2 regions of the Paraburkholderia steynii genome follow, and region 1 is predicted to be linked to the other one. Evidence: riboswitches for the same ligand, from Rfam matches in the RefSeq annotation. Region 1 holds a riboswitch; the other holds the start of a gene.

Region 1 (4,425 bases):
ATTCGGTGTATTTCAGATCGGCCGGGATGCTCATCGGATGCTCCTATGCGGTAATTCGGTTGATTTAAATGATGGGACGCACGCGACGATTTCGTGTCTGTCCGGTGTCTGTCTCGTGACGCTCATCGTGTGACCGATCAGCCGACGAGCACTTTGCCGTTGCGCACGAATGGCAGTTTAACCACGCTGGCGGGAAGTGCCTTGTCACGGATCTGAACGTGGACGACGTCGCCCGGCTGCACGCCCTTCGGCACGCGCGCGAAGGCGATCGATTCCTGCATGGTCGGCGAGAACGTGCCGCTCGTGATTTCGCCTTCGCCAGCGGGCGTGACGACCTTCTGGTGCGCGCGCAGCACGCCAGCGGCCTTGCCGTTGTCCTTGTGCAGGATCAGGCCGACAAACGACGCCTGCGAACCGTCCGCTTCGAGCTTCGCGCGGCCGATGAAATCGCGCGGCGCGGTCAGATCGACCGTCCATGCGAGGCCGGCGTCGAGGGGCGACACGTTGTCGTCCATGTCCTGGCCGTACAGGTTCATGCCGGCTTCGAGGCGCAGCGTGTCGCGCGCGCCGAGACCGGCGGGACGCACGCCTTGTGCCTGCAGCGCGTTCCACAGCGCTTCGACGTGATCAGCGGGGACGATGATTTCGAAGCCGTCTTCGCCCGTGTAGCCGGTGCGCGCGACGGTCAGCTCGCCAAACGGCGTCTCGGTGACGCGCGCGGCGTTGAACGGCTTGAGGGCTTCGCTGGCAGCGCGAGCGTGGGGCACGGTCGCCCACACTTTTTCGCGCGCGTTCGGACCTTGCACGGCGACGATCGCGTAGTCGCGGCGCGGCTTGATGGTCAGGCCAAAGCCTTGTTCGTCATTGAGCTTGTTGAACCACGCGACGTCTTTCTCGGCCGTGCCGGCATTCACGACGACGCGGAAATGATCTTCGCCGAAGTAATAGACGATAAGATCGTCGATCACGCCGCCTTCGGGGTTGAGCAGGCAGGAGTAAAGGGCTTTGCCCGGGGCTTGCAGCTTGCCGACGTTGTTCGCCAGCGCGCGCTCGAAGAAAGCGCGTACGCGCTCGCCCGTGAAATCGACGACGCACATATGGGATACGTCGAACATGCCGGCGTCGGTGCGCACGGCGCGATGCTCTTCGATCTGCGAGCCGTAATTGACGGGCATGTCCCACCCGCCGAAGTCGACCATGCGGGCATTGAGCGCACGGTGCGTGGCGTGGAGCGGGGTGTGTTTGAGTTCGATCATCGGGGCCTCGGGGCGTCGCTAAACAGGAAAGGCCATGCGGCGAAACCCTCGCGGCCTGATCCCATCTCGGGCCAACGAGCGATAACTGCATGCCCCCTCTGTCCTCGATACCTGAGAGATTGCGCTGCCGTCAGCGAGTGCTGTCAGCGTGGCGCGCGCCCCTTCGGTGGGCAGCCTGCGCGTGCGGCTTAATGCACGGCGCTACTGCCGCTCTCCAGAGTGCGAAAAACGGGCGCTCATTCGAATGAGGTCACTATGACCAGATGACGAGCGGGTTTTTCGACGCGGTCGGTCCTTTTGCCTGAGAGTTTGCGGGTGTGCCCCTTCGGCGGCGCTGGCTGCTGCACGTTTCAGAAAACGACAGCGGACGGCGCGCTCTCCCGACGCGTGCGGCGAATGTACGCGAGGGCCTGAGGCTTGTCAATTCGAGCCCGTGAGGCCGCGCGGCTACGGCCCTGCGGCGGCGACGGATGCGGCCCTGGCGTCAAAAAAAGCGCTCTATGTTGGCCAGCGCTCACGGGCCGGGTCGCGCGTGATCGATGGAATTGGTGCCGAATACGCTGCCTGCTTGGGCAATTGCATTGCAAAGCAGCATCGGATACTTGCACATAGGCACCATGCGGCCTTTGTTTCCCAAACTCTCCGTTCTACCCATGAGCAAAGCGCACATCTACCAGATCTACTATTCGGAGCAAACCCGAAGCAATCTGGACAAGGGCTTCATTCCCCTCGACAACGTGGGTCAACGGCCGGACTGGAGCGAATACTGGCCGATCCGCAATTTCCTGCTCAACAACGACCTGGACGACGACGCGCTTTACGGCTTTCTGTCGCCGAAGTTCGCGTTGAAGACAAATCTCGAAGCGAGCGACGTTCACGCGTTTATCGCGAGCGTGCCGGAATCGACGGATGTCGTTTCGTTTTCGCCGTTCTTCGACGCCAGCGCATTGTTTTTGAACGTGTTTCAACATGGCGCGCTCGAGCATCCGAACGCGTGGCCGACTTTTGTCGAAGTCGCCGCGCTACTGACGCCGAGCGTCGATCTCAACACGCTGGTCATGGATTCGTCGAACACGGTCTTTTGCAATTACTTCGCTGCGAAGCCACGGTTCTGGCGGCACTGGCTGCGCCACGCCGAGATTGTCTTCAACGTCGCAGAGGCCAACCGGACCCCGCTCGCGCATGCGCTCAACTCGGGCACGCGGCACAACCTTCGAGAGTCGCCGGTGAAGGTGTTCGTCACTGAGCGTCTGGTCTCGCTGCTGCTCGCGACCGACCGAAGCTGGCGGACGATGTCGTACAACCCGATTGTCTTGCCGCTCCTCTATCAAAAGGCGCTGAAGGTCCCACAGGAACTGGTGATGCTCGATGCGCTCAAGCAGTCGGCCATCGCCACGGGGCGCGCCGAGTATCTCACCGTGTATCAGCAACTGCGGGAACGTGTCATAGCGGCGGCGATGGCGTGAACCGGGGCGGCACGCCGCCGCGTCTAGCGATTGCGTTATCGGTTGATCGCCGCCGACGCCGTATCCAGTTCCTCATTTAGCGCGCGCTGTTCGTCGCCGGAAAGTCCGCCGGCGTGTTGCGCAGCCATGTCGTGCGCTTCCTGGCGGATCGTGCCCAGACGACGATGAAGGGCGCCGCCTTCGGGCGGTGGGTAGTAGCCCTGGCTGACGCGGGCGTCGATGTGGCGGCCCATGTTGTCGATGCGGCCGTCCACCTGTTCGAGGCGCTTCACGGCCGCTTCATGCGGATTCGGCGCGGGACGCGGTTGAGCCGTTTGCTGCGGCGCGACCAAGCACGCCGCCAGCGACGACACCAGCGCGCAACAGCCAAGCGCGCGAACGATACGTTGCATAGGGTTCTCCTTTGTGATGGGGCCGTCTCGCTACGGTCCGTGTGCCCTGCGAGGCGGTTCGTACGGGTAGCAACGGCCGTCGAGCGGCGCGCGATGACGCACCACCCGACCATTTTTTAACTATCGATTGGCTGCAATCGGGGCGTCAGCCAAGGTTTTGCGTTCTGCAGAACCCTTGAAGGCGCAATGAAGGGCGCGACGACGATTTGTCCGTCAGCCAAGGCTGTGCGTTTTGCAAAAGCCTTGAGGGCGCATTGACGGCCGCAGCGGCGAACCAGCCGTCAGACGCCGCGCTTGAACGGCAGCCGTACGCCTTCCTGTTCGCTACGATTCGCAAGTTCGATGATCGTCATCACATCGACGGCGTCTTGCGCGCTGACCGGGAACGCGACGCCGTCGTGAACCGATGCCGACAGCGCCCGGTAGAAATCGACATAGACGCCATCGCGAGTCGGCAATTCACGCTCGACTTCCTGCTCCCCCTCGAGCAAGCGCAACGTGCCCGCTGCGTTGCCACCCCCGAAACCGGCATCGCCGGGACGCAGCCCGGCCTTCAACTGGTCTTCCTGTGTATCGAGCCCGACCTTCGCATAGCTACCACGCGTGCCGTGGATCGTGAAACGCGGCGCGACGATTGCCGTCAGCGCGCTCGCGTGCAGCACCACTTCATGGTTCGCGTAGCCGAGCAGCAGATGCACGTAATCCGGCGCGCCCGCGTTGTCGCGATACGCCTTCACCGTTGCATAGACCGTTTCGGGCACGCCGAACAGCGTCAACGCCTGATCGATCAGATGCGGGCCGAGATCGAACAGCAGGCCGCCGCCACGCGACGCCTCTTCGCGCCAGCGTTGCCGGATGCCCGGTCGAAAGCGGTCGAAGTGCGATTCGAAATGCGTGATGCGGCCGAGTTCGCCGCTCGCGATCAGTTCGCGCACGGTTATGAAATCGCCGTCCCAGCGACGGTTGTGGAACGGCGCGAACACCAGCCCCTTGCTTTGCGCGATATCGGCGAGCGTGCGGGCATCGGCGGCGGAGAGCGTGACGGGCTTGTCGACGACGACATGCTTGCCCGCTTCGAGCGTGCGGCGCGCGAGGTCGAAGTGCGTGTCGTTCGGCGTCGCGATCACGACGCATTCGATGTCCGACAGCGCGAGCAGCGCGTCGATATCGGCGACGATCGTGGCGTTCGGATAATCGGCGCGCGCCTTGTCCGGCTGGCCCGTGGCAATCGCGGCGACGCTCGCGCGTCCGCAGTGTTCGATCACCGGCGCGTGAAATGTGGCGCCGGCAAAGCCGTAGCCCATCAAGCCA
Region 2 (4,425 bases), on a different contig from region 1:
GTAGTACACCCGTGCCGAGCGTGCCGATCAGCTCGGACGCCTTGGCCCGCCGGAGCGAACGCAACGCGGGCGACAGCACCACAAACGTCAGCCCAAAGCGCAGCGCCAATAGCCCCAGCACGGGATAGAACGCGAGCGCGCCTTTCGCGACCCCATAGCTTGTGCCCCACACCATCGCGACCGCGAGCAGCATCAGGTCGGAGATCCAGAGCAAGCGCTTTTGTTTCGACATGGCGGACCTTCAATCTCTATTCGAACAGTCCAGATTGTCGAGTATTGCGTACAAAACTATAATCGGGTCTAGCGGAACATCTTTTATGTCGCCGATGCACAGATGCGTTCGGCGGGTGTGTGTACGACAAATGAATCCCAATGAGCTTTTTGCGTTGTTACCGGACATGGCGACTTTCGCCCGCGTCGTCGACGCAGGCAACTTCTCGGAGGCCGCGCGCCAGCTGGGCAGCACGCCGTCGACGGTAAGCCGGCAGATCAAGCGCCTTGAAGAAGCGCTTGGCACGCGCTTGCTGGAGCGGTCGACGCGCAGCGTCCGGGTCACGGATTCGGGCGCGCAGGTCTACCGGTATTGCCGCGACATGGTAGGCGCGGCGTCGGGTGCCGTCGATGTCGCGGGACAAGTGGTTGGCGAGCCGCGTGGCAAGGTCAGCATCAGCGCACCGGTTGCATTCGCCAAGTCCGTCATCCATCCGCTGATCCCGGGATTTCTGCGTAGCTTGCCGGACGTGGACGTTCAGTTGATCTTCGCCGACCGCGAAGTCGATCCGCTGCGTGATGACGTCGATATGGTGATCCGCCTGACCCGTTCGCCGCCGTTGGGCCTGGCCGCCCGGCGGCTCGGCACCGTGAAATGGCTGCTATGCGCGTCGCCCGCTTATCTCAAAGTGCGCGGGACGCCCGTCGCGCCACGCGATCTCAGCCGGCACGAATGCCTGTATCTCGGGGAAACGGTTGACGACAATCGATGGCATTTCCGGCGTGGCACCGAGACGCAGTCGCTGGAAGTCAGAGGGCGCTATATCGCCAACCATGCGGGCGCCCGCCTTGAGGCTGCGTTGCAGGATCTCGGCATTGCAGGCTTGCCCGACTTCGCTGCTGCAGAGGCGCTACAGCAAGGCTGCCTCGTTCAGGTGCTCGCCGACTGGGAATTCGAGGCGCGTTCTTACATGGGTCCCGTCTGGCTGCTGTATCCGCCTAACCGCTTCCTTCCGTCGAAGGTGCGAGCGCTGATCGACTACCTCGCAAGCCACCTGCATGACGCCGTGGATGAGTGATCTGTCTCGCGCCATGTCATGTTTGAGCGCGACGCGGTGCGGGAGACTCGAACGGGATGGGTTGGTTAGCCGGAATGGGCGACCTCTTAAAAACTCGAGACCCCGCGTCGCGCGGGGCCTGTGCTGTCGGCTGAAAACGCTTATCAGACGTTGACCGGCAGGCCTGTTCGCTTTCTCGCGGGCTTGACGCTCATTAAGTTAGGCATACTACCGGCCACGAGTTCTGCAACAGCTTCCGCAGTCGCTGCTGAGAGGGTCCACCCCAAATGCCCGTGTCCAGTGTTGTAGAAAATGTTGCGTCGGCGACCGGCGCCCACTTTGGGCAGCATGCCTGGCAGCATGGGGCGCAGGCCAGCCCACGGAATAATGCGCGCCGTCGACATGTCCGGGAAATGCGCGCGTGTCCAATTGACGAGGGGCTGGATTCGATCCGAACGGATGTCACGGTTCAGGCCGTTCAATTCAGCCGTTCCAGCAACACGGAAGCGATCGACACCGAGACGGCTGGTGACAATCTTGGCGTTGTCATCAAGCAGGCTGACCCAAGGCGCGGCGTGCTGGCTTTCTGCGTCGTCGAGGCACACAGTGATCGAATAACCCTTCACCGGATAGACGTTCACGTGATCTCCCACATACGCGGCTAGCGCACGACTTCCGACACCCGCACAAATCACTACCCGGTCGAAGCTTTCCGTATCAGTCTGATTTTCGTGCGCGAAAGCAACCCTCAATTCACCGTCTGCGGCCTCGGAAATGGACTGCACGCTCGTGTCGTAGCGGAACTCGACACCCAAACGCACGCAGGCTTCAGCAAGCCCACGCGTGAACTTGTGAATGTCGCCGGTCGAATCCGACTCGGTGAAGAAGCCGCCGTGAAACTGCCCATGAAGCGCCGGCTCAAGCGCGCGGATTTCGTCGGGTGTCACTGGGCGCCGCTCAAGACCGCCTTCACGTAGCAATGCATTGACCTTTGTCGCGGCGTCGAACTCCTTGCGGGTCGCATAGAAATGCAAGATGCCACGTCTTTCGAGGTCGAAATCGATGTGCTCCCGCTCCGCGATCGAGAACATGTGCTCACGTGCAGCGATGGCTAGCCGCACCGTCTCGATCGTGTTGGTGCGATAGTTCGGAATCTGGCGCAGGAACTCGCCGATCCAGCTGTACTTGTGCCAACTCGGTCTCGGATTCATGAGGAGCGGAGCGTCGCGGCTAAACATCCAACGCAGGCCTTTCAGCACGGTGGAGCGGCTGTTCCACACCTCAGCGTTGCTGGCCGATAGTTGGCCGCCGTTGGCAAATGACGTCTCCATTGCCGCGTAGCGATGACGTTCGAGAACGGTGACGCGGTAACCACGACGGGCGAGGGCGTAAGCAGTGGTGACGCCCGTAATTCCGGCGCCAATGATGGCAATATGGGACATGACATGGTCCAGTGTTAGTTGAGCATCGCCGGCCGATGATTACCGGCGTCAATGCCCCATCTGTCCATGTACCTGAGAGTTTCGCTAATACCGGTTACGGTAATAGCTCCCCTTCGGTGGGCGCGCATGCGCCGCTCTCCAGATGTTCTCGCTGCACGGTCCTTTTGCCTGAGAGTTTCCGGGGCGGTTGCTCCGTCGGCGTCGTCGCGGATGGACGATCTCTCCCGTGCTTCGTTGTAGAACAGCGCAAGACTACTACCTCAAAGAAGCGAACTCAAGTCTTTTCAAATAGACGGCAGTCAACTTCCCGCTCGGGTGCATAGCGGCTCTATCGCGATCTGGATGTGCCCGCAAATGCTTCGGATTATCCCGAAGTGTGTTTCTGATTTTTGGCATTTTTCCGTCGAATTTGTTTGCCTAGACTCCGTTCCAGATGCACCGCCTGCCTGTCACAACGGACGGCGCTGCGGCGGTGATGAGGGCGCCCTGTGCGCCGTACCTATCTGAACGAACAACTGGGACGAGTGCAATATCATGTCTGAAAACAGCTACGAAACCGGTCGGCTTAATTTGCCCTTTGTTGGAATCTGCACGTTCGCGAAGTCTCCGCTGTGTCTTGACTGGGACAAAATTGATGCGGATGTCGCGGTGATGGGCGCTCCTTTCGACTGCGGTACGCAGTGGCGGGCGGGTGCAAGGTTCGGTCCGCGCTCGATCCGGGATGCGTCGACGCTGTTCTCATTCGGACACGGCGGCGCGTATGACTTCGAAGACGACGTCGTGTATTTGCCCAGCAACGAAGTTCGCATTGTCGATATCGGTGATGCGGACATGGTGCATACCAACACGGAGAAGAGTCACGCCAACATCGAGTACGGCGTGCGCAAGATCCTGGCGGCGGGCGCATTGCCGGTGGTGATGGGAGGCGATCACTCGATCAACATTCCGTGCATCAATGCATTCGAAGGTCAGGAGCCGTTTCACATCGTCCATATCGACGCCCATCTCGATTTCGTCGACGAGCGCCATGGTGTACGCCATGGCCACGGCAATCCGCTGCGGCGCGCGGCGGAAAAAAGCGTGGTATCGGGCATGACGCAAATCGGCATCCGCAACGTGTCGTCTACTGCGCGCGAGGGCTATGCCCAGGCACGCGAGATGGGCTCGGACATTATCTCGGTGCGCGACCTTCGACGCCTCGGCATCCAGGGCGTCCTGGACCGTATCCCGAAGGGCGTGCGATATTACCTGACCATCGATATCGATGGCTTCGATCCGTCGATCGCGCCCGGCACGGGTACGCCGAGCCACGGCGGCCTGCTGTACTACGAAGGACTCGAACTCTTCGCTGGCCTTGCTGAGCAGGGTGACGTGATTGGCATCGACCTCGTGGAAGTCGCACCTGACTACGATCATTCGGGCTCGACGTCGATCCTCGCGGCGCAACTGCTGCTGAATACGATTGGCCGCGTGATGCATCAGCGCAAAGTCAAACGAAACCTTTCCCGCTAAGTTCTCTTTAGCTATTTGCTGCTGCGTGTGGCCCGGTTGACTTTCCTGGCCGCCGCTCGCAGCTGGTTGCAAAAAGCCTGCACGACGCGCGCCGATTCGGCGCCTTTGCGCGTGATGATCTGAAAATCCAGATGAGTCACATAGTGCTCAGGATCGATGCGCGCCAGTAGTCCGCTGTCGACCCACGGCTGCGCATAGTGAGG

Evidence for each region. Region 1 has a riboswitch for glycine ahead of gcvT (glycine cleavage system aminomethyltransferase GcvT). Riboswitches for the same ligand answer to the same signal wherever they lie in the genome.
Region 2: linked by a shared signal. The riboswitch ahead of BLT65_RS26870 (D-amino acid dehydrogenase) and the one ahead of gcvT (glycine cleavage system aminomethyltransferase GcvT) in region 1 are both predicted to bind glycine.

The regions. Positions count from the first base shown of each region.
Region 1 is NZ_FNDI01000007.1:174,808-179,232, forward strand. Features, by position in the region: gene gcvH (glycine cleavage system protein GcvH) at 1-34, opposite strand, end outside; gene gcvT (glycine cleavage system aminomethyltransferase GcvT) at 138-1,256, opposite strand; glycine riboswitch at 1,345-1,484, opposite strand; glycine riboswitch at 1,536-1,649, opposite strand; gene BLT65_RS15075 (hypothetical protein) at 1,910-2,722, shown strand; gene BLT65_RS15080 (hypothetical protein) at 2,758-3,114, opposite strand; gene BLT65_RS15085 (oxidoreductase) at 3,396-4,425, opposite strand, start outside.
Region 2 is NZ_FNDI01000016.1:143,469-147,893, reverse strand. Features, by position in the region: gene BLT65_RS26880 (DMT family transporter) at 1-232, opposite strand, end outside; gene BLT65_RS26875 (LysR family transcriptional regulator) at 363-1,289, shown strand; gene BLT65_RS26870 (D-amino acid dehydrogenase) at 1,433-2,710, opposite strand; glycine riboswitch at 2,857-2,947, opposite strand; gene speB (agmatinase) at 3,245-4,222, shown strand; gene BLT65_RS26860 (LysR family transcriptional regulator) at 4,234-4,425, opposite strand, start outside.